3 linked regions of the Sphaerotilus montanus genome follow. Each later gene encodes a partner of the first gene's protein in a complex. Links are inferred from orthologs where the notes say so. Each region holds a gene or a part of one and is shown on either strand. Other genes may lie near its edges.

What was found.
Region 2: the proteins of tsaD (region 1) and tsaB are in contact, whole or in part, in a solved structure (PDB 4WQ4), measured with the Escherichia coli proteins. The link is inferred for Sphaerotilus montanus from one-to-one orthologs.
Region 3: the proteins of tsaD (region 1) and tsaE are in contact, whole or in part, in a crystal structure (PDB 6N9A), measured with the Thermotoga maritima proteins. The link is inferred for Sphaerotilus montanus from one-to-one orthologs. Residues at the interface, in WP_004082750.1 of Thermotoga maritima: Cys10, Asp11, Arg49, His50, Leu82, Gly84, Gly135, Gly136, Glu154, Thr155, Leu156, Asp157, Asp158, Ser159, Glu162, Asp165, Lys166, Arg169, Leu170, Tyr175, Lys213, Thr214, Leu217, Tyr218, Gln221, Arg222, Asn324; in WP_004082108.1 of Thermotoga maritima: Leu37, Gly38, Lys46, Lys57, Val59, Lys60, Ser61, Thr63, Phe64, Thr65, Leu66, Met67, Val69, Pro71, Tyr82, Arg83, Leu84, Asp86, Asp88, Phe89, Asp93, Ile128, Asp130, Glu131, Arg134.

What each region holds. Positions count from the first base shown.
Region 1 is NZ_JACCFH010000001.1:3,499,264-3,506,758, reverse strand. Bases 2,910-5,873 are described here. They hold tsaD (tRNA (adenosine(37)-N6)-threonylcarbamoyltransferase complex transferase subunit TsaD), read right to left. Parts: upstream 4,941-5,873; coding sequence 3,879-4,940; downstream 2,910-3,878. Other genes in these bases: BDD16_RS15930 (TIGR04438 family Trp-rich protein), read right to left, coding at 5,846-5,873; lgt (prolipoprotein diacylglyceryl transferase), read right to left, coding at 4,937-5,758; BDD16_RS15945 (branched-chain amino acid ABC transporter substrate-binding protein), read right to left, coding at 2,910-3,835. In the rest of the region: pnp (polyribonucleotide nucleotidyltransferase), read right to left, coding at 1-791; rpsO (30S ribosomal protein S15), read right to left, coding at 972-1,235; BDD16_RS15950 (pyridoxal phosphate-dependent aminotransferase), read right to left, coding at 1,350-2,519; more of BDD16_RS15945, read right to left, coding at 2,558-2,909; more of BDD16_RS15930, read right to left, coding at 5,874-6,094; BDD16_RS15925 (c-type cytochrome), read left to right, coding at 6,267-6,572; acs (acetate--CoA ligase), read right to left, coding at 6,666-7,495.
Region 2 is NZ_JACCFH010000001.1:2,127,319-2,134,811, forward strand. What follows is about bases 1,702-4,663. They hold tsaB (tRNA (adenosine(37)-N6)-threonylcarbamoyltransferase complex dimerization subunit type 1 TsaB), read left to right. Parts: upstream 1,702-2,782; coding sequence 2,783-3,544; downstream 3,545-4,663. Other genes in these bases: dacB (D-alanyl-D-alanine carboxypeptidase/D-alanyl-D-alanine endopeptidase), read right to left, coding at 1,702-2,734; rimI (ribosomal protein S18-alanine N-acetyltransferase), read left to right, coding at 3,544-4,020; BDD16_RS09690 (uracil-DNA glycosylase), read left to right, coding at 4,017-4,663. Outside these bases: BDD16_RS09665 (L-threonylcarbamoyladenylate synthase), read left to right, coding at 1-333; BDD16_RS09670 (SGNH/GDSL hydrolase family protein), read left to right, coding at 367-1,317; more of dacB, read right to left, coding at 1,331-1,701; more of BDD16_RS09690, read left to right, coding at 4,664-4,787; BDD16_RS09695 (magnesium transporter CorA family protein), read right to left, coding at 4,805-5,896; hemB (porphobilinogen synthase), read right to left, coding at 5,910-6,914; BDD16_RS09705 (DUF2726 domain-containing protein), read right to left, coding at 7,194-7,493. UniProt on the Escherichia coli protein: Required for the formation of a threonylcarbamoyl group on adenosine at position 37 (t(6)A37) in tRNAs that read codons beginning with adenine.
Region 3 is NZ_JACCFH010000001.1:685,001-692,444, forward strand. The notes cover bases 2,694-5,606. They hold tsaE (tRNA (adenosine(37)-N6)-threonylcarbamoyltransferase complex ATPase subunit type 1 TsaE), read left to right. Parts: upstream 2,694-3,860; coding sequence 3,861-4,352; downstream 4,353-5,606. Other genes in these bases: BDD16_RS02950 (AEC family transporter), read left to right, coding at 2,694-2,751; queG (tRNA epoxyqueuosine(34) reductase QueG), read right to left, coding at 2,694-3,857; BDD16_RS02965 (N-acetylmuramoyl-L-alanine amidase), read left to right, coding at 4,349-5,606. Outside these bases: BDD16_RS02940 (porin), read left to right, coding at 1-648; BDD16_RS02945 (tripartite tricarboxylate transporter substrate binding protein BugE), read right to left, coding at 737-1,708; more of BDD16_RS02950, read left to right, coding at 1,840-2,693; more of queG, read right to left, coding at 2,658-2,693; more of BDD16_RS02965, read left to right, coding at 5,607-5,866; BDD16_RS02970 (hypothetical protein), read left to right, coding at 5,863-7,272; BDD16_RS02975 (DedA family protein), read right to left, coding at 7,259-7,444. UniProt on the Escherichia coli protein: Required for the formation of a threonylcarbamoyl group on adenosine at position 37 (t(6)A37) in tRNAs that read codons beginning with adenine.

The sequences.
Region 1 (7,495 bases):
GAGCGGATCTGGTAGGCAGCTTCGATCTTGGCCAGACCGAATTCGGCGACCTTGGCGATCAGCGGCTCGTTCTTGGCCGGAGCCTGCCACGTCCATTCCGGCTTGCCGGCGTCACGCACCAGCTCGTTGATCGCAGCGATGGCGACCTTGGCCTGCTCGTGGCCGTACACGATGCCGCCCAGCATCACTTCTTCGGTGAGCTGCTGCGCTTCGGATTCGACCATCAGCACGGCGGCTTCGGTGCCGGCGACCACCAGGTCCAGCTGCGACTGCTTGAGCTGCGTCGGGCCCGGATTCAGGACGTATTCACCGTTGATGTAACCCACGCGGGCTGCACCCACCGGGCCGTTGAACGGGATGCCGGAGATGGCCAGCGCAGCGCTTGATCCGATCAGCGCGGCGATGTCGGCCGAGGCTTCCGGGTTCAGCGACAGGACGTGGATGACGACCTGGACTTCGTTGTAGAAGCCTTCCGGGAACAGCGGGCGCAGCGGGCGGTCGATCAGGCGGCTGGTCAGCACTTCCAGCTCGCTCGGCTTGGCTTCGCGCTTGAAGAAGCTGCCCGGGATCTTGCCGGCAGCGTAGGTCTTCTCGATGTAGTCGACCGTCAGCGGGAAGAAGTCCTGGCCCGGCTTGGCTTCCTTGCGGGCGACCACGGTGGCGAGCACCACGGTGTCGTCCATGTTGACGATGACAGCGCCACTGGCCTGGCGGGCGATTTCGCCGGTTTCCAGGGTGACGGTGTGCTGACCCCATTGGAAGGTCTTGGTGACTTTGTTGAACAGGCTCATGGAATGCTTTCTTCTGGTAGGTGGCCGGTCACCGCGGCGGGATGCCATTCCATCCGGACCCGCCACCTGCACAGCAGGATCGGATCGGGATGGAATGACACAGCAGCGCCCACGCGTGGCCGTAAAAACAAAGAGCCTGTGCTGGAGGGTCCAGACAGGCTCTTCACATGCATGCAGCGATTACTTGCGCAGGCCCAGCTTCTGGATCAGCGAGGTGTAACGGTCAGCGTCACGGTCCTTCAGGTAGTCCAGCAGCTTGCGGCGGCGGCTGACCATGCGCAGCAGACCGCGACGACCGTGGTGGTCCTTCTTGTGGGTCTTGAAGTGCGGGGTCAGGTGGTTGATGCGGGCGGTCAGCAGGGCGACCTGGACTTCCGGCGATCCGGTGTCGGCGACGCCGCGGGCGTTGGCGGCAACAACTTCTGCCTTGTTGATTTCGGACATGTCAAATTTCCTTCGGTTTCGAGGTTCACTTGCGGCCGTGGGGGAAACCGCCCCGCGCCGTGCACGCGCCGATGCGCGTTCCTCCGCCACCAGAAACGGCAGCGAAGCCTGCGATTATAGCGCCAAGGCGCGCGCCAGCCGATCCACCCCCTGAAGCAGCCGCTGCGGCTGGCGCGAGGCAAAGCACCAGCGCAGCCAGCCCTCGGCCTCGTCACCGAAGGCGGTGCCCGGCGCCAGACCCAGACCGTGGTCGGTCACCAGCCGCCTGGCGAGCGAGAGTGCATCGCGCTCGCCATCGATGCGCAGGAAAGCGTACATCGCGCCGGGCGGTGTGGCCACCTCGACCCGCGGCAGGGTCTGCAGCGCGGCGACCAGCGTGTCGCGGCACACCCGCAGCCGCGCCTGCAAGGCCGGTACCGACACCGGCGCATCGGCCAGCGCCGCCAGCCCTGCGCGCTGCACGAACACCGGCGTGCAAGAGGTATTGAATTCGATCAGCTTGCCGAGCTGCTCGATGAGTGCGGCCGGCGCGACCAGATTGCCCAGCCGCCACCCTGTCATCAGGAAGGATTTCGAGAAGCTGTGTACGACGACCAGCCGGTCCTCCGGATCGGCCAGATCGAGAAAGCTCGGCGCACAGACCACCTGCCCGGGCCGGGGCACGGCGTCCGGGTAATAAAGACGCTCGTAGACCTCGTCCGACACGATCCAGGTGCCCGTGCGGCGGCAGTGGTCGAGGATGACCTGCTGCTCGGCGCGGGTCAGCGTCCAGCCGGTCGGGTTGTTCGGCGCATTGAGCACCAGCACGCGCGTGGCCGGCGTCACCGCCGCCAGCAGCTCGTCCAGGTCGAGTCGCCACGCACCGGCTTCGGCGCGCAGGCTCACCCGGCGCACACGGGCGCCCATGATCGCGGGCTGCGCCGTCAGGTTCGGCCACACCGGCACGACCACGACCACCTCGTCGCCCGGATCGACCAGCGCCTGCTGCGCCAGCATCAGCGCACTCACGCCGGACGACGTCACCGCGATGCGCTCCACGCCCACCGGCCGGTGCAGCGCCGAGATGTAGCCCGACAGCGCCTCGCGCAGCGCCGGCAGGCCGAGGTTGTGGGCATAGAAGGTCTCGCCCGCCTCGATCGACGTCACGGCCGCGTCGCGCACGCCCATGGGCGTGATCTCGTCGCTTTCGCCGAACCAGAAGGCCAGCACATCGCTGCGGCCCAGGCCGGCATTGGCCACTTCACGGATGCGAGAAGCCGGCAGATCGGCAATCACCTGACGCATGAACACCCCACTGTGGACACAGAGCAGATCCGCAAGGATCAGAGGGGAGCCATCTTGCACGAATGCGGCTGCGCCGTCTGCTCGGCGGTCAGGTAACGAACAGTGCGGAAGCCGTAGCCGGAGCCCTCGACATCGAAGCGCACGCCCTCGGTGCCAGCCTTCTGCATCGTGCTGACGTAGAGCGGCTGCAGGAACTGGTGGTCCCCGGCGCGCATCTGGCCGGCCCCCAGGCCACCCAGCGCCTTGCCATCGAAGCGCGCACCGGACAGCGCCTTGGCGACCGCCGCGGCATCGGTGGCGTGCGCACGCTCCATCGCCTGCGCGAGCATCTCGACCATGGCCTGCATGCGCACGTGCAGGTAGTCGTCCTCCGGCTTGGGGAAGCGCTGGTGGAAGCTGGTGACGAGCGCGTCGGATGCCTTGCCACCCGCGTTCGGATGCCACTCGGCCACGGCCACCACGCGCCCCACGCCGGCATCACCCAGCGCGCCCGGCACGCCCAGCGCGTTGCCGTAGAAGGTGTAGAACTTGCCCTCGAAGCCGACATCGCGCGCCGCCTTGACCAGCAGCGTCAGGTCGTTGCCCCAGTTGCCGGTGACGACGGCCTGCGCGCCACTGGCCTTGATCTTGGTCGCGTAGGGCAGGAAATCCTTGACGCGCCCGACCGGGTGCAGCTCTTCGCCGACGACCTGGATGTCCGGACGCTTGGCCACGATCATCGCCCTGCCCTGGCGCACGACGTGCTGGCCGAAGCTGTAGTCCTGGCCGATCAGGTAGACACGCTTGAGCGCGGTGTCCTGCTGCAGCACGTCGGTGAGCGCGGCCAGGCGCATGTCGGCGTGGGCATCGAAGCGGAAGTGCCACGGACTGCACTTCTCGTTGGTCAGCGAGGGCTCGACGGCGGAGTAGTTGAGGAACACGGCGCGGCGCTGGGGTTCGCGGTCGTTGTGCTTGTTGAGCGCGTCGATCAGCGCAGCGGCGGTGGCGGAGCTGTTGCCCTGCAGCACGACACCGATCTGCTGGTCGACCGCGCTCTTCAGCATGGTCAGCGCCTCCTCGGTGTTGCCCTTGCTGTCGAGACGGACCAGTTCAAGCGGCCGATTGCCACCGGGCAACTTCACGCCGCCACGGGCATTCACCCGCTCGATCGCCCAGTTGAGGTTGCGCGCCACCGCTTCGCCGGCGTTGGCAAACGGGCCGGACAGGCCTTCGATGAGACCCAGACGGATCGGATCGGCCGCCTGGGCCGCCGACGCACCCAGCGCCAGCGCGCCCGACAAGGCCAGGAAAGAAAGGGAGAACGGGGTATTTTTCATGGATTTTGAATTATGCATTACAAAATCCAGCCCAACGCCGCGTTCAGACCGTGGACAGATCCCAGCGCGGACGCACGTCGAAGGCGTACTCCCGGCTCGCCTGCGCCCGGCCGCTCTGCAGCCGCATGGCACCGGCCAGCGCGATCATGGCGCCGTTGTCGGTGCACAGGTGCAGCTCCGGGTAGTGCACGCGCACCCCGCGGCGGCGGCACTGCGCGTCAAGCTGCGCCCGCAGCCGCCGATTCGCCCCCACCCCGCCCGCGACCACCATCCGCTTCAGCCCGGTCTGCTTCAGCGCCAGCAGCGACTTGGCCACCAGCACATCGACGATCGCCGCCTGCGTCGAGGCGGCCAGATCGGCACGGGCCTGCGCGGCATCCTCCGCAGCGGGATCGAGCTTGTTCAGCTGCGTCCAGACGGCGGTCTTCAGGCCCGCGAACGAGAAGTCCAGCAGGTCACCGCGCATCAGCGGCCGCGGCAGCTTGAACGCGGCGTCATCGCCCTGCTCGGCCAGCTTCGCCAGCGCCGGCCCACCCGGATAGCCGAGCCCGAGCATCTTGGCCGTCTTGTCGAAGGCCTCGCCGGCCGCGTCATCGATGGTCTCGCCGAGCATCGTGTAGTGCCCGACCCCGTCGACCCGCATGAGCTGCGTGTGGCCACCCGACACCAGCAGCGCCACGAACGGGAACTGCGGCGGATCCACCGAGAGGAAGGGCGACAGCAGATGCCCTTCCAGGTGGTGCACGCCCAGCACCGGCCGGTCCAGCGCCATGCCCAGCGCACAGGCCATGCCGGTGCCCACCAGCAGCGCGCCGGCCAGCCCTGGCCCCTGCGTGTAGGCGACGACATCCACGGCGTCCAGACCGAGTCCGGCGCCGCTCAGCGTCTCGCGCAGCAGCGGCACGACGCGGCGGATGTGGTCGCGCGAGGCCAGCTCCGGCACCACGCCGCCATAGGCCTGGTGCATGTCGATCTGGCTGTGCAGCGCCTGGGCCAGCAGCCGCGGCGGCGCCGCTCCGCCCACCCCCTCGGGCAATTCGACCAGCGCGATGCCGGTCTCGTCGCACGAGGATTCGATGCCCAGCACCCTCAGCGGCCCGCTCACGCGCGTCTCCCCGCCCAGACCCAGATGCCCATGCCCGCGACCACCATCGGCACGCACAGCCACTGGCCCATGCTCAGGTTCAGCGCCAGCAGCCCGAGGAAGCTGTCTGGTTCGCGGAAGTATTCGGCGATGAAACGGAATGCGCCATACCCGATCAGGAACAGCCCCGACACCCGGCCCCAGACCACCGAGCCATCCGGCCGAGAATGTGCAGAGCGGGTGCGCCCGTAAAACCACAGGATCACGAACAGCAGCAACCCTTCGAGCAGGAACTGGTAGACCTGGGACGGATGGCGCGCGATCTCGCTGCCCGACTGCGGGAACACCATGGCCCACGGCACGCTGGCATCCGCAGCGCGGCCCCAGAGTTCGCCGTTGATGAAATTGCCGACACGCCCGCAGGCGAGCCCGGTCGGCACGCACGGCGCCACCAGATCCGTGACCTCGAAGAAACGCTTCTTGCGCACCCACGCGAACACGGCCATCGCTGCGATCACGCCCAGCAGCCCCCCGTGGAAGGCCATGCCCCCCTTCCAGACCGCGAAGATCTCGCCCGGGTTGGCCAGGTAGTACGCGGGCTTGTAGAACAGCACGTAGCCGAGACGCCCGCCCAGGATCACGCCCATGACACCGTAGAAGAGCAGATCTTCGACCTCGCGTGGCGTCCATCCGCCCGCGGCGTACGGTGGCTGGCGGATGCGGCGGGTGGCCAGCCAGTAGAACAGGCCGAAGGCGGCCAGATAGGTCAGGCCATACCAGTGGATCTGGAGGAAGCCCAGGTTCAGAGCGACTGGGTCGAATTGGGGATGCACCAGCATCGGCGGCACTCCATGAGTGGGAAACAGGTGCGGATTGTCGCTGCTGCGCCAGCCCGGCGCGGCAAGGGTGCGGGATCGGGGCCGACTTCAGCGGCGGCGCGGCAACGGCGTCTTGCGACCCAGCGCGTCGATGGTGTTGCGCCGGCGCTGGTCGCGGTGCGCATCCTCGCGCTTCTGGCGGGCGCGGGCCGTGAACCCGAGGGCATCGGACACCGACCACCAGACGATCGCCATCCCGAACGGCGCCAGCACCGTCCACCACGACCACTGGGCCACCGGACCGATCTCCAGCCACTTCAGCAGCAGCCCCACCACACCCAACCACACCAGCGCCATTCGACTACCCCTCGGCATCCGTCCATCACGAAATGCATGCCCGCCGAGGATACCCCGACGGCCTCTGCCTGGCGTTGCAGGCGGATCGACAAGGTCAACGCAGGCGCCTCTAGAATCGTTCTCCAGTGGGCATTCACACCACCACTTTCAACAGAAACGGAACCTTTCCACCATGAAGCCGCTGCTTGCACTCGCCGCCCTGGCCATCGCCACCTTGTCCGGCCCGGTCTTCGCCAACGCCGAACTGGCACAGAAGAAAAACTGCATGGCCTGCCACGCCATCGACAAGAAGGTCGTCGGTCCGGGCTACAAGGACATCGCGGCAAAGTATGCGGGCCAGAAGGACGCCGTCGCCAGGCTGGCCGAGAAGGTCATCAAGGGGGGATCGGGCGCCTGGGGGCAGATCCCGATGCCGGCAAATGCCGTGACGCCAGACGAGGCCAAGACGCTGGTGACCTGGGTACTGAGCCAGAAGTAAGTTCAGCGCAATCAGTCAGCGCAAAACAAAAAGCCCCGACGGATCGGGGCTTTTTTCATGGCCCGAAGGCCAGCATGGTCCGGTCAGGCCGGATCAGTACGCCTGGCCGAGCTGGCTCAGGATGGTCGGGTTTTCCAGCGTGCTGGTGTCCTGGGTGATCTCTTCGCCCTTGGCCAGCGAGCGCAGCAGGCGGCGCATGATCTTGCCCGAGCGGGTCTTGGGCAGGTTCTCGCCGAAGCGGATGTCCTTCGGCTTGGCGATCGGACCGATCTCCTTGCCGACGTGGTCACGCAGCTGCTTGGCGATGGCCTTGGCCTCGTCACCGACCGGCAGCGGACGCTTCAGCACGACGAACGCGCACACGGCCTCGCCGGTCGTGTCGTCCGGACGGCCGACCACGGCGGCTTCGGCCACCAGTTCGGTGCAACTCACCAGCGCGGACTCGATTTCCATCGTGCCCATGCGGTGGCCCGAGACATTCAGCACGTCGTCGATGCGGCCAGTGATGGTGAAGTAGCCGGTCTTGGCGTCGCGGATCGCGCCGTCGCCTGCCAGGTAGTACTTGCCCTGGAAGTCGGCCGGGTAGTAGCTCTTCACGAAGCGCTCGCCGTCACCCCAGATGGTGCGGATCATCGACGGCCACGGCTTCTTGACGACGAGGATGCCGCCCTGCCCGTTCGGCACGTCCTTGCCGGTCTCGTCCACGATCGCGGCCTGGATGCCCGGGAACGGCAGCGTGCAGGAACCCGGCACCATCGGCGTGACGCCCGGCAGCGGGGTGATCATGTGGCCGCCGGTCTCGGTCTGCCAGAAGGTGTCGGCGATCGGGCAACGGCTGCCGCCGACGTGCTTGTAGTACCACTCCCAGGCGGCCGGGTTGATCGGCTCGCCCACCGAACCCAGCAGGCGCAGGCTCGTCAGGT
Region 2 (7,493 bases), 1.4 Mb from region 1 along the record:
ACGCTGGAGGCGCACTACGCGCCGCAGGCCAAGGTCCGGCTGATGACGGCGGCGCAACTGGACGCGGCCTTGACCGTCTGGTCCTCGACCGGCCACAAAGCTTCATCTGGCGCGCCGACGCTGGCGGTATATTCCCGCAGCCGCCGGCCGGCGCTGGCGGGTGTGGTGCTGCGGCGCATGCCCGACGAGGCGGCCGCGGTGGCGCACGAATTGTTTGCGGTGCTGCGGACGCTGGATGCGACCCGCGCGCCCTTGATCTGGGTGGAAACGCCCCCGCCGTCGCCCGAGTGGGACGGCGTGCGCGACCGGCTGCAGCGGGCTGCGGCGGCCTGAGCCCGAGTCCGAACCGGACAAACTGGAGTTTGCATGCGTGTTCTGAAGTCTCTCCTCGCCCCGGCGCTGCTCGCCGTGCTGCTCGGTGGCTGTGGCGGTTCGACCCGTGTCGAGTCGTATGCGCCCAACCGGATCGTGGTCTTCGGCGACGAGCTCAGCCTGATCGGCACCAACGGCAGCAAGTACAGCGTCAACGCGCTGAAGGCCGATGCGGTGTCGCTCGACTGCGCCACCTATCCCGTGTGGCCGCAGGTGGTGGCCGACGGCTACGGCATGGTCTTTTCCGAATGCAATCCGACCGCCGTGGCCAGCCCGGCGGGCGTGATGAAGGCCAGCGTCGGCGCCACGGTGGCGGATGTCGTGGCTGCGGTGTCGGCCTTCCAGGCCAGCAGCACCTTCACGCCGCAGACGCTGGTGACCGTCATGGCCGGCCAGCACGACATCCTGAATGCGTACAAGGCCTATGACGCCGGCACGCTCAGCCGCGCGCTGGCGCTGTCGCAGGTGTCGGCGGCGGGCAAGGCGCTCGGCGCGCTGGTCAACAACGTGGCCAACCAGGGCTCCGGTGGCCGGGTGCTCTATTCGACGCCGCCCAACCTCGGCTATTCGCCCTTCGCTGCCGCCGAACTCGTGCGCACCAGCGATGCCGACCGGGTGACGCTGCTCAAGGAGCTGACGCTCGCATTCACCGCCGCCTTGCGCCTGGAGGTCATCAACGACGGCCGCTACGCAGCCCTGATCACGGCCGACGAGCTGACCATCAGCATGTCCGATCCGACCAAGATGGTGTCCTATGCGCTGACCAACATCGTCGATCAGGTCTGTACCGTGGCGCTGCCCAACTGCACGACTGCCACGATGGCAGCAGGTGCCGCCGGTGTCGGCACGGCCTATCTCTGGGCCGATGCCCAGCACCCGGGGGTGTCGTTCCAGAGCCGTGTCGGTCTGGCCGCCCTCAACCGGGCGCGCAACAACCCGTTCTGATCTGCCCGCCGCCTCAGCGCGGCGCCAGCGACCAGCCCACCACCGCGTCCAGCACGGCCCGTGCCTCGGCGCTGGCCGCCAGCGGGTGGTTGACCATCACCACCACGACGTGGCGGTGGCCGTCCGGGCCGTGCACCACGCCGGCCAGCGCGGCGACATTGTTCAGCGAGCCGGTTTTCAGATGCGCCTGCCCGGCGGCGGAGGTCACGCGCCGCGCGGTCGTCTCGATGCCCGCCACCGGCAGCGACCCCAGCAGCTCGGGCATCCACGGCCGGCCCCAGGCCCACTGCAGCAGCCGCCCCAGGCAGCGCGCGCTGATGCGCTCCTCGCGCGACAGGCCGGAGCCGTTGTCGATCACCAGCTCATCGTCCCGGCAGCCCTGCGACTGGACGAGCGCCTGCACCTCGGCGCGGGCGCCCTCCCAGGTGGCGGGCGTGTCCGGCTGACCGGGGCTGAGCGCCAGCATCAGCTGCTGGGCGATGACGTTGTTGCTGTGCTTGTTCATGTCGCGCAGCACCTCGGGCAGCGCGGGCGAGAGTGCTTCGGCCACCAGGGTCGCACCGGTCGGCGTCCGGCCCTCGCGCACCTGGCCGCGCAGGCGCCCGCCGAGCGCCCGCCACTGGGCCTCGATCGCCCGCGCGTTGAAGCTGGCCGGGTCGGACGAGGCCAGCGGCCAGCCCTTCTCGCCACAACTCGCCGGCAGGCGGCCGCCGAAGCGTGGCCGCGCCGGATCGGTGGCATCGAGCTGCAGCCCCGACCGCCAGTCCCCGCAGGCACCCGCGCCCAGCGGCACCGTCGCCGGCCACTGCACGCCCGCGAGCGCCATGTCCGGGGACACCCGCGCCACCCCGCGTGCCGCGTCCGGCCGGAAGTTCAGCAGCACGCTTTTCTGGTTCACCATCAGCGCGTCCGGCCGCACGTTGTAGGGCTTGAGCGGCTCGCCGTCGAAGGCCGCCGGATCGACCGCGGGAATCGCGTAGGCGCTGCGGTCGAGCACGATGTCGCCCGCCACCACCGGCCCGTGCACCGCCATCACCTGCCGCAGCAGCAGCCACAGCCGCTCGTTGACCAGCCTTGGGTCGCCGCGGCCCTGCACGTAAAGGTGGTGGCCGTCCGTGTAGACGGGGGTGTGCCACTGGAACAGCGGGCCGAGCCGGTCCAGCGCCGCCATCGAGGTGACCAGCTTCATCACCGAGGCCGGGTGTGCCAGCGCGCTCGGCTGGTGCGCCAGCCAGGGTGGGCCGCCTTCGACCGGCGCCACCCAGGCGTAGAGGCTGTCCTCGGGCAGTTGCGCGCGGTCGAGCGCGGCGCGCACCGGCTCGGGCAGCGGCGTCTGGGCGGTGGCGGGGAGGCAGAACGCTGCACAGGACAGCAGCAGGGACAGGGCGCGGGGCAGGAGGCTGGAGAGCTTGGGCATGGCGGGATCATACGAAGCGGCACCAGGGTGGCCGGTACACTGGTGGCCATGTCTGCCTCCCGATCCGCACCCCGCCTGCTGGCCCTCGACACCGCCACCGACACCGTTCATCTGGCCCTGGTGCAGGGGGACGCGGTGCAGGTCCGCGCGCTGCCCGGTGGGGCGCAGTCGTCGGCGGCGCTGCTGCCGGCGATCCGCGACCTGCTGGCGCACGGCGGACTCGCCCTGCGCGATCTGGACGCCATCGCCTTCGGCCACGGCCCCGGCGCCTTCACCGGCCTGCGCACCGCCTGTGCGGTGGCGCAGGGGCTGGCGGTCGGCGCGGAGCGGCCGCTGCTGGCGCTGGACACGCTGGCCGCGCTGGCCGAGTCGGCGCGGCAGCAGGGCGAGACAGCCGAGGCTGTCTGGAGCGTGCTGGATGCGCGCATGGGCGAGGTCTACGCAGCGCGCTGGTGCCGCGGTGCCGATGGAGGCTGGACCGCCGATGTGCCGGTGGCGCTCTACAGCCCCGCCGCGCTGGCCGAGGCGATCGCGCAGGCGCCTGCGCCGCTGGCTGGCAATGCGCTGACCGTGCAGGCCGAGGTGCTGGGGCCACTGGCGGCGCGGCTCGTGCTGGCGAGCTGGCCGGCAGCGGTGCCCGGTGGTGCGGCGCTGGCCGTGCTGGCACGGGCCGCGCAGGCGCGGGGCGCGTGGATCGACCCGGCGCTGGCGCTGCCGCTGTACGTGCGCGACAAGGTCGCCCAGACCACCGCCGAGCGCGAGGCCTTGCGGGCCACGGCGGCCACCGTGGCTGCGGCAGGAGCGGCCTGATGTCCGGTGACGCGCCCACGCTGCTGCCGATGGCGGTCCAGCTGCTCGATGCCGTGATGGGCATCGAGGTGCGGGCGTATTCCTTTCCGTGGAGCCGCGCCAATTTTGTCGACTCGATCGCGGCGGGCCACCTCACGCACTGTCTGGTGGCGCCTGACGGCGAGCTGCTGGCCTACCAGGTCGCGATGGCGGGGTTCGAGGAGTGGCACCTGCTCAACGTGACCGTCTCGCCCGCGCACCAGGGGCGCGGGCTGGCCACGCAGTTGCTGCGCCGGCTGATCGCGCACGCCCGCTGCACGGGCGCGCCGTGGCTGTGGCTGGAGGTGCGGCCGAGCAACGTGCGGGCGCGGCGCCTCTATGCGCACCTCGGGTTCGAGCAGGTCGGCGTGCGCAAGGGCTACTACCCGGACGCGCACGGACAGCGCGAGGACGCGCTGGTGCTGCGGCTGGCCGTGCCGCCGGAGGAGGGGGCATGAGCGCGGGGTACACCGAGCGGCAGCAGGCGATGCTGCAGGAGATGGGGATTCGGGTGTGGGTGCCGCCGCAGGTCGACGTGGTGGCCGAGGCTGTGTCGGTGGCCGATGCGGCGGTGTCCGCACCCGCACCCGTGCCCGTGCCCGCACCTGTGCCCACGGTCGCGCTGCGGCCGACCGGGGTGGCGGCGATGGGCTGGGACGAATTGCGCGCGGCGGTGTCGGCGTGCCGGGCCTGCACGCTGTGCGAGCGGCGCACGCAGACGGTGTTCGGCGTCGGTCATCCGCAGGCGCAGTGGATGCTGATCGGCGAGGCGCCGGGCGAGCAGGAGGACCTGCAGGGCGAGCCGTTTGTCGGCAAGGCGGGGCAGCTGCTCGACAACATGCTGCGCGCCGTCGGCCTGACCCGCAGCGAGGCGCCTGCGCACGAGCAGGTCTACATCGCCAACGTGCTCAAGTGCCGCCCGCCGCAGAACCGCAACCCGGAGCCGCAGGAGGTCGCGCAGTGCGAGCCCTACCTGCTGCGCCAGATCGCGCTGGTGCAGCCGAAGCTGATCCTGGCGATGGGGCGGTTCGCGGTGCAGTCGCTGCTGAAGACGGCTGAGCCGATCGGGCGGCTGCGCGGGCGGGTGCACGAGGTGCCGGGGATGCCGGGCGTACCAGTGGTGGTGACGTACCACCCGGCGTATCTGCTGCGCAACCCGCTGGACAAGGCGCGGTCGTGGGAAGACCTGTGCCTGGCGCGCGAGGTGCTGGCGCGCGCTGGCTGAGGTGCCGGTGCGGTGGCTCAGCCCCGCGTGCTGCCCAGGTAGCGCTTGCGCCAGAAGAACACGCTCAGCCCGGTTCCCAGCAGCACCATCAGCGACACCGCGATCCAGATGCCGGTGCGGTTGTGGATCAGCGGCAGCGCGTCGAAGTTCATGCCGAAGAACCCGGTGATCAGGTTCAGCGGCAGGAAGATCGCGGTCAGCACCGTGAGCGTGCGCATGATGTCGTTGGTGCGCTGGCCGACCGCGGAGAAGTGCATCTGCACGGCGCTCTCGATCGACGACTCCAGCCGCCGCACATGGCCCAGCACGCGCTCGATGTGTTCGAGCACGTCGCGCGAGCGCACCCGCAGCAGGTCCCGGTCACGCCGTTCGCCGTCGGCGGCGGGATTGGGCCATTCGTCGAGTGCGTCGATCCATTCCTGCACGGCGCTGCGCTGGTCCTCGCAGATGTCTTCGAGCTGGTGCAGCGTGTTGCGCGACTCCAGCAGCGCGGTCCAGTCGACCTGCCGGCTGCGCGGGCCGAGCAGGGCCTGCTGCAGCGTGGTGAGCTGGCGTGTGAGCAGGCGGCGCAGTTCCAGGTAGCCGTCGACCATGTGGTTGACGATGCGCAGCATCAGGTCGGCGGGGCTGGGCGGCAGCCGGCTCGCGCCGTTGCCGCCGACGGTCATCTGCGCCAGCCGGTTGGCGAAGTAGTCGCGCACCAGGCAGTCGGCGGGGTGCACGGTCAGCAGCACGCGGTCGAACACCGCGAAGCCGACCGGGCTGGTGTCGATGGCCGCCAGGGCCTGCCGTGCGGTGGCCACGGTGCCGTGTTCGTCATCGAGGAAAAGCCCGTTGCTGCCCGGTGCTGCCGCAAGGCGGCGGAAGACGAGCAGGTCGTACCACGAGGTGTAGTCGAAGTGCGAGGGCAGCTGGTTGCTCAGCAGGTCGGAGATGTGCAGATCCACGAGCTGGCCACCGGCGCACTGGTGCAGCACCGCCTGCACCTCGGCGACCCGGACCTCGAATTCGCGCCGCGCCGAAGCGATCCACAGGAAGCCGCGCTCGGGCAGCGTCTGCGGCAGATCGGACAGTTCGGTGCAGCGGTCGTCGATCAGGAAAACGCGCATGGCCGCGTTCGCCTCAGCCCTGGCGGATCAGCCGGGCCGCGTCGAGCGCGAAGTAGGTGAGCACGCCATCGGCGCCGGCACGCTTGAAGGCCAGCAGCGACTCCATCATCACGGCGTCGTGGTCGAGCCAGCCGTTGAGCGCGGCGGCCTTGAGCATCGCGTACTCGCCGCTGACCTGGTAGGCGAAGGTCGGCACGCGGAACTCGTCCTTCACGCGGCGCACGATGTCCAGGTACGGCATGCCCGGCTTGACCATCACCATGTCGGCGCCTTCGGCGATGTCGAGCGCGACCTCGCGCAGGGCTTCGTCGCTGTTGCCCGGGTCCATCTGGTAGACCTTCTTGTTGCTCTTGCCGAGGTTGCCGGCCGAGCCGACCGCGTCGCGGAAGGGGCCGTAGAAGGCGCTGGCGTACTTGGCGCTGTAGGCCATGATGCGGGTGTGGATCAGGCGCTTCGCTTCGAGCGCTTCGCGGATCGCGCCGATGCGACCGTCCATCATGTCGCTGGGCGCGACGATGTCCACGCCGGCCTCGGCCTGCACCAGCGCCTGCTGCACCAGCACTTCGATGGTCTCGTCGTTCAGCACGTAGCCGGTGTCGTCGAGCAGGCCGTCCTGGCCGTGCGAGGTGTAGGGGTCGAGCGCGACGTCGGTCATGATGCCGAGTTCGGGAAAGCGCTTCTTCAGCGCGGCCACGACCGTCGGCACCAGGCCGTCCGGGTTGGCGGCTTCGCGGCCGTCTGGGGTCTTGCCGGCGCTGCCCAGCACGGGGAACAGGGCCATCACCGGGATGCCCAGGGCCACACACTGCTCCGCCACCGGCAGCAGCTGGTCGAGGCTGCGGCGCTGCACGCCGGGCATGGAGGCCACATCCTGCACCAGCCCCTGGCCTTCGAGCACGAACACCGGATAGATCAGGTCGCTGCAGCTCAGCTGGTGCTCGCGCACCAGATTGCGGGTGAAGGTGTCGCGGCGCAGGCGGCGGGGGCGGCTCAGGGGATAGCGGGCAGGTGCAAACATGGGCAGGGCAGCTGGAGCGTGAGGCAGGGTTGGCGATCTCTGTACATCAATCGGAGTGCGCCGTGTCTACGGGACACCCCTGACCTTGTCAAAGGTAATCTTGATGATAGACTTTATCCCGAGTGTTGCGCCGCTAGGTGCGCATTCCCTGCTTTTCCTCCCTGAGCAGGTGCCTTACCGTGTTGACAGCGTTAAGGCTTCCAAGCCCCAGCAAGCATGCTGGGGCTCTTTTTTTGCCTGAACGGTTTGTCTGCGCAGTGTGTGCGGCAGATCGCGCGCTCAGCGCGGCATGACCACCGTGTGGTTCTGGCCGCGGCCGATGCCTGGCATCGGTGCATCGAGCGACACGTCCACACCGTCCAGTTGCACGGGCTGGGTGGCGTTGAGTTCGTCGAACCAGGTGCTACGCGGCGGATCCTTGTAGCCGGGCAGGTCGCGGCCGTCGAACGGGCGCACCCGCTGTCCGCGCGGACCCAGCTCCAGCGGACTGGTGTCCGGGCCGTTGTCCTGCATGACCGGGGTCGGTGCCGCTGTTTCCGGCGCATCCTGCAGCAGGGTCTTGCGCACGGCGACCGGGTC
Region 3 (7,444 bases), 2.8 Mb from region 1 along the record:
TACCTGTCGAGCAAGTTCGGCATGGTCCGCATCGGCAACTTCGGCAGCGAAGCCCAACTCGCCACCGGCGACTGGGTCAGCATGCACAACCATGACACCGGCACCTCCGCCGACCGTCTGTACGCCTACTTCGGCAGCGACGTGAACAAGGTCGCCTACCGCGCCCCGGCATTCGTCAAGAACCTGGTCCTGGAAGCTTCGACCGCCGAAGGTTCGGCCACGACCAAGCGCACGTACGACCTGGCTGCCAACTACGAGCTGGGTGCTCTGAAGCTGGGTGCTGGCTACAACAAGCAAGACACCAAGAAGCAGGTCGCCCTGCGCGCCACGTACGACATCGGCGCCTTCACGGTGGGCACCTATGTGCAGCGCGACACCAATGGCATCGCCGCAGGCAGCCGCAACAACCTGCGTCTGGCCGGCATGTACACGATGGGCGCGTCGGAGTTCCACGCCAACGTCGGCGTCGCTGGCAAGATCGGCGGCGTGGACGGTACCAAGGCCACCCAAGCCACGGTTGGATACAACTACAACCTGAGCAAGCGCACCAAGGCTTACACCTACTACACGCGCTTCAACGACGGTGCCGCTGCAGTCTACGGCGGCGACTTCAGCTCGCTGGCCGTCGGCGTTCGCCACAACTTCTGATCGGCCTGCGCCGACAGCCCCCACGCGGGGGCGCATGAAAAAGCCGGTCGACGACCGGCTTTTTTTCGTCCAGCGCCACCTGCCAGAGTCAGTCCAGGGCGAGCTTCTGGACCTCGACCACCTTCTTGTAGACCTCGAACTCGGCCTTGATCTGCGCAGCGAACTGCTCGGGCGTGTTGGCCACGATCACCGAGCCGGTCTCCTCGATGCGCTTCTTCACGGCCGGCTCCTCCAGCGTCTTGCGCACGGCCGCACCCAGCTTGTCCACGACGTCGCGTGGCGTGCCCTTGGGGGCAACGAAACCGTAGAACGCCATGCGGTTGACCGGCTCCAGCCCGATTTCCTTGAAGGTCGGCACATTCGGCAGCACGGCCAGTCGCTGGGGCGCCGCCACCACGATGGGGATCAGGCGCCCATCCTTGATGAATGGCAGCGCCGACGGCAGATTGTCGAAGATCACCGGCACCTGTCCGGCCACCGTGTCGTTGAGCGCCGGGCCGGCCCCACGGTAGGGTATGTGGGTGATGAACACGCCCGACAGGCTCTTGTACAGCTCCATCTGCAGGTGGCCGATGCCACCGGTGCCGGAGGTCGCGTAGCTGTAGCGGCCCGGGCTCTTCTTCAGGACCTCCAGGAAGGTCTTGTAGTCGCGCGCCGGAAAGCTCGGGTGCACGGCGATCACGTTGGGCGTGGCGGCGATGTTGATGACCGGCACGAAGTCGGTCAGCGGGTTGTACGGCGTCTTCGGATTGATGGCCGGATTCGCCGCCACCGTGGACACCGTGGCCATGCCCAGCGTGTAGCCGTCGGGGACGGACTTGGCGAGTTCGTTGGCGCCGATGATGCCGCCGCCGCCCGCCTTGTTCTCGACGAGCATCGTCTGGCCCAGCGCCGGGGTGATCCTCTCGCCCATGATGCGGGCGATGATGTCGGTGGTTCCGCCGGGGGCAAACGGCACGATCACCTTGACCGGCTTGTTCGGAAACCCCTGTGCCTGCACAGCAAGCGGGGCGATCAGCACCGCCGCCGCAGCGGTGGCAAGTATCTGGCGTCTGTTCATCATCCGGGGGGCTCCTGTGGATCTTTGGACATTCGAGTGCGCACGATCCCGGCGATTCTGACGCCAGAGTCCCCCGGTCTGTTGTGGATGGTGCGTAGGGGAAAACCAGACAGCTGCGCTAGGCTGGCGCGATGCTCTCCATCGCCCTGCTGCTGCTCCCCGATTTCCTGCTGATCGTCGCGGGCTTCAGCCTGTGCCGCTGGACGGCGCTCGACCGGCCGGTCTGGGCCGGTGTCGAGCGGCTGGTGTACTGGCTGCTGTTCCCGGTGCTGCTGTTCACCTCGATCGTGCGCAGCCCGCTGCAGCCGGCGGCCACCCTCGGGCTGGCGGCCGGGGGCGTGCTCACGGTCGGCACCGGCATCGTGCTGGCGACGCTGCTGCGCTCGGTGCCGGGGGTCGATGCGCACCGGCAGGCCTCGGGCGCGCAGGTGGCGTTCCGCTTCAACTCGTACGTCGCGCTCGCGCTGGCGGAGCGGCTGGGCGGCAGTGCCTCGGTCGCCTGGGTGGCGCTGCTGATCGCGCTGTGCGTGCCGCTGTGCAACATCGGTGCGGTGTGGAGCCTGGCCCGCCACGGCGGCCACAGCACCGGGCGCGAGCTGCTGCGCAACCCGCTGATCCTGGCGACCGTGGCCGGGCTGCTCGGCAATCTGGCGGGACTGAAGCTGCCGCAGGTGGTCGACATCACCTTCGGGCGCATCGGCGGTGCCGCGCTGCCGCTCGGGCTGATGGCCGTCGGCGCGGGACTGCAGTTCGGCGGGCTGCGGGAAGCCAAGGGGCTGGCGGTGGCGTTGCTGGCGATCCGGCATGCGGTGCTGCCGGTGGTCGGGCTGCTGCTGGGGGTGGCGCTGGCCTTGCCGCTCGGGCAGGCGCAGATCCTCGTCGCCTTCGCCGCGATGCCCACCGCGTCCAGCTGCTACGTGCTGGCCGCGCGCATGGGCGGGGACGGCGTCTACGTGGCCGGGCTGGTGACGGCGTCCACGCTGCTGGGCATGGTCAGCGTGCCGGTGGCGCTGACGCTGTTCTCGCGGCTGCACGGCGGCTGAGCCAGCGCCCAGTCGATGTGCTCGGCCAGCAAGGCGCTGGCGCCGGGTCGCTGCGCCGCCAGCGCGTCGGCGATGGCCGGATCCCCCGTCTCGCGCCACGCATTGCCCAGCGCCACCGCCACATTGCGCTGCCAGCGGGCGTGGCCGATGCGGCGGATCGGGCTGCCCTCGGTGCGCGCCAGGAAGGTCGCCTCGTCCCAGGCCCACAGCGCCAGCAGCATCGGTGCACGCAGCGGTTCGCGGGCGTCGAAGTCGGGCAGCGTGCTGCGCTGGGCGAACTTGTTCCACGGGCACACCCGCTGGCAGTCGTCGCAGCCATAGACCCGGTTGCCGATGGCAGTGCGGAACTCGACCGGGATCGGCCCGTCGTGCTCGATCGTCAGGTAGCTGATGCAACGCCGCGCGTCCACCCGGTAGGGCGCGACGATCGCCGCGGTCGGGCAGGCGTCGAGGCAGGCGCTGCACTGGCCGCAGTGCGCCTCGGCCGGCGGTGTCACGGGCAGCGGCACGTCGATGAACAGCTCGCCCAAGAAGAACATCGACCCCGCCGAGCGGTCCAGCAGCAGCGTGTGCTTGCCGCGCCAGCCAAGGCCGCTGCGGCCGGCGAGTTCAACCTCCAGCACCGGCGCCGAGTCGCAGAAGACCCGGTGGCCGAAGGGGCCGATCTCGGCGGCGATGCGCTCCGCCAGCCGCTGCAGGCGGGCGCGCAGCACCTTGTGGTAATCGCGGCCCCGGGCATAGACCGACACCACCGCCTCGCCGGGCTGCGCGGCGCGGGCGGCTTCCTGCGCCCGCCAGTCGGCCGGGGTGTCGCGCGGCAGGTAATCCATGCGCGCAGTGATGACGCGCACGGTGCCCGGGACCAGCTCGGCCGGCCGCGCCCGCTTCAGGCCATGCACGGCCATGTAGCCCATGCTGCCGTGGAAACCAGCCGACAGCCAGGCCACAAGACCCGGCTCGGCGGTTGCAAGATGTACATCGGCCACGCCGATCTGTGAGAATCCCAGCTCGACAGCCCAGGTCCGTACCAGCCCGGCGAGCCGTTCAGGATCGGGCGCCACCGGCACGGGAGAGGGCGAACCCGACGCATTACTGAGGTCGTTCATCCGGTGATTCTAGAAACCCGCCAGCAGCACTGGTCCGACGAAGCCGCCTGCGAGGCCACCGCCCTTGCCCTGGCCCGCCATCCGGCGCTGCGCCGCGCCTGCATCGAACTGCACGGCCCCCTCGGCGCCGGCAAGACCACCTTTGCCCGCCACCTGCTGCGTGCGCTCGGCGTGACCGGGCGCATCAAGAGCCCGAGCTACGCCATCGTCGAGCCGCACGAGGTGCCCGCGACCGCCGAAACCGACAAACTGGACATCTGGCACTTCGATTTCTACCGATTCGGCGATCCCCGGGAGTGGGAGGATGCCGGCTTTCGCGACCTGTTCGCCAGTCCCGGCCTGAAACTGGTCGAGTGGCCCGAAAAGGCCAGCGGCCTGCTGCCCGTGCCGGACCTCTCGCTGTCGCTGCGGCCAGAAGGCGACGACAGCCGGACGGCACAGTGGCAAGCCTGCACGCCGCTGGGCGCGGCGCTGCTGAACGAGACCCTGCCATGAACCATGCCCATCCAGACCCTGCCCACGCCACAGATGTTCCGCACGCGGTGAGCCGCCGCGGCTGGTTCCGCCAGGCCGGTGCGCTCGTGCTCGTGCTCGGTGCGGGCGACCTGGTGCACGGCGCCACGCTGGTGGCGGTGCGGGTCTGGCCAGCGGCCGACTACACGCGGGTGACGCTCGAATCCGACACCGCGCTCGAAGCCCGCCACTTCGTCACCGAGGGCCCGGCGCGGCTGGTGATCGACATCGACGGCCTCGAACTCAGCCCGCAGCTGCGCGAACTGGTCGCCAAGATCGGCACCAACGACCCGCACATCGCCGGCGTGCGTCTGGGTCAAAGCCAGCCCCGGCAGGTCCGCATGGTGTTCGACCTCAAGCGCTCCAGCACGCCGCAGGTCTTCACGCTCTCGCCGATCGCCCCCTACCGCTACCGGCTGGTGTTCGACCTCTACCCCGCGCAGGCACCCGATCCGCTGCTGGCGCTGGTGAAGGAGCGCGAAGCGGCGCCCGCACCGCTGCCCGCCCCCCCCGCACCCGCGACCACCACGGCCGACGCCTCGGCGCGCGCCGCATCGGAGGTCGATGACGCGCTCGGCGAATTCATCGGCCGCGTCGATCGCCCGGTCACGCCCGCGCTGCCCCAGCCCCCGGCGCCGCCCGCCGTGGCGCTGAAACCGGAGGCCGGCAGCAGCACGGCCACCAGCGTGCCCGCTGCACCGACCACCCCGCCCCCACCGCGGGTCGCCACTGCACCGGCTGCGGCCGAAGGTGCGCCCGCCGTCCCGCCGGGCCGCGGCGGCATCAACCGGCTGGTCATCGTCGCCATCGATCCGGGCCACGGTGGCGAGGATCCCGGGGCGATCGGCCCGACCGGCCTGCGCGAGAAGGATGTCGTGCTGCAGATCGCCAGGCAGCTGCAGGAGCGCATCAACGCCCGCCCCGGCATGCGCGCCATGCTGACCCGCGATGCCGATTTCTTCGTGCCGCTGCAGGAGCGCGTCAACAAGGCCCGCCGTGTGCAGGCCGACCTGTTCCTGTCGATCCACGCCGACGCCTTCATCACGCCGCAGGCGCGCGGTGCCTCGGTGTTCGCGCTGTCGGACTCGGGCGCGACCAGCACGGCGGCCCGCTGGATGGCCAAGCGCGAGAACGCTTCGGATGCCATCGGCGGCATCAACGTCGCCAGCAAGGACACCCACGTGCTGCGCGCCCTGCTCGACATGAGCACCACCGCGCAGATCAAGGACAGCCTGCGCGTCGGCCGCGAGGTGCTCGGCAACATCGGACAGGTCGGCAAGCTGCACAAGGGGCAGGTCGAACAGGCCGGCTTCGCGGTGCTCAAGGCACCCGACATTCCCTCGATCCTGGTCGAGACCGCGTTCATCTCCAACCCCGAGGAAGAGGCCAAGCTGCGCGACGAGAACTACCAGGCGCAGCTCGTCAAGGCCGTCTACACCGGCATCGTGCGCTACTTCTCCCGCAACCCGCCCCTGGCCCGCGAGCGTCTGCTGTGAAACTGAATCCTGTCCTGGCGGCGCTGCTGCTGAGCACCGCGGCGCTCTCTGCCGCGGCACAGTCCGTGCCATCGGGCACTGCGCTGCCCGCCGCTGCCACGTGTCCGACCGGCTTGCCCGAGGGCGCACGCTGCCTGAACGGCCGCGACTACCTCGGCGCCTGGTACTGGATCGCGGTGCCGAAGGACTGGACACCGGAGACGGGCGTGCTGGTGGTGCACGCCCACGGCGGCCCCGCGCTCGGCGAGCCGACGCTGGCCCGCGCCACCGCCGATCTGCAGCGCTGGAGCGTGATGGTGCGCGCCGGGCATGCCTGGGCGGGATCAAGCTTCCGGCAAGGGGGCGTCGAAGTGCTGGCTGCGGGCGAGGACACCGAGCGGCTGCGCCAGATCGCCGTGGCGGCGCTCGGCCAGCCACGCCGCACCCTGCTGCACGGGCAAAGCTGGGGCGCCAGCGTCGCGGCGCGCATGGCAGAGCGCTACGTCACCCCCGACATCGACCCGCGCCGCACCACACCCGGACCGCAACCCTATGACGGCGTGCTGCTGACCAGCGGCGTGCTGGCCGGAGGCACCCGGTCCTACGACGTGCGGCTCGACCTGCGCGTGGTCTACCAGGCGCTGTGCAACAACCACCCGAAGCCCGACGAGAGTGCCTATCCGCTGTGGATGGGCCTGCCGCCGGAGACGAAGCTGACCCGGGTCGAACTGGCCGAGCGGGTCGATGCCTGCCTCGGCGTGCAGCGCAAGCCCACCGAGCGCAGCGCCGCCCAGCAGCAGCGCCTGACCACCCTCACCCGGGTGGTGAAGCTCCCCGAACAGGAGGTCCTCCCGCACCTGCAATGGGCCACCTGGCACTTCCAGGACATCACGCTGCGCAAGCTCAAGGGCCGCAACCCGTTCGGCAACGAGGGCGTGCAGTACGCCGGTTCGCCAGACGACGCGGCGCTGAACCGCGACGTGCTGCGCTACCGCGCCGATCCCGCCGCACTGGCCGAACTCGCCCGCGACACCGACCCGACCGGCCGCCTGCTGCTGCCCACGCTGACGCTGCACGGCATCGACGACATGACCGCCTTCGTCGAGCTGGAGTCCCACTTCCGCGACAACGTCACCGAGTCCGGCGCGGCGGACCGGCTGGTGCAGGTCTACACCGCCGACCACGCACACAGCTACAGCAGCGATGCGCACTACGTGAGCGCGGTCGGCGCGCTGCTGGACTGGGTGGACAAGGGGGACAAGCCCGAAGCCGCGTCGCTGGAACAGCGCTGCAAGGCGCTTGCGGCTGTGTGGCAGCCGGCTGGCGGCTGCCGCATCCGCGCCGATTACCAGCCGGCCCCGCTCGGCAGCCGAGTGCCGACCCGGCGCCGGGCCGAGACCGCCACCCCGGGCGTCAGGCGACCCTGACGTCGCTGCGCCGGGCCTTCCAGGCACCGAAGACCGCGATCAGGCCGGGGATGAGGATCATCGCCCAGATGATCTTGCTCAGATTGGCCTGTACCCAGGGCACGTTGCCGAACAGGTAGCCGGCCAGCGTCAGCCCGACCACCCAGAGCACGGCCCCGACGGCGTTGAACAT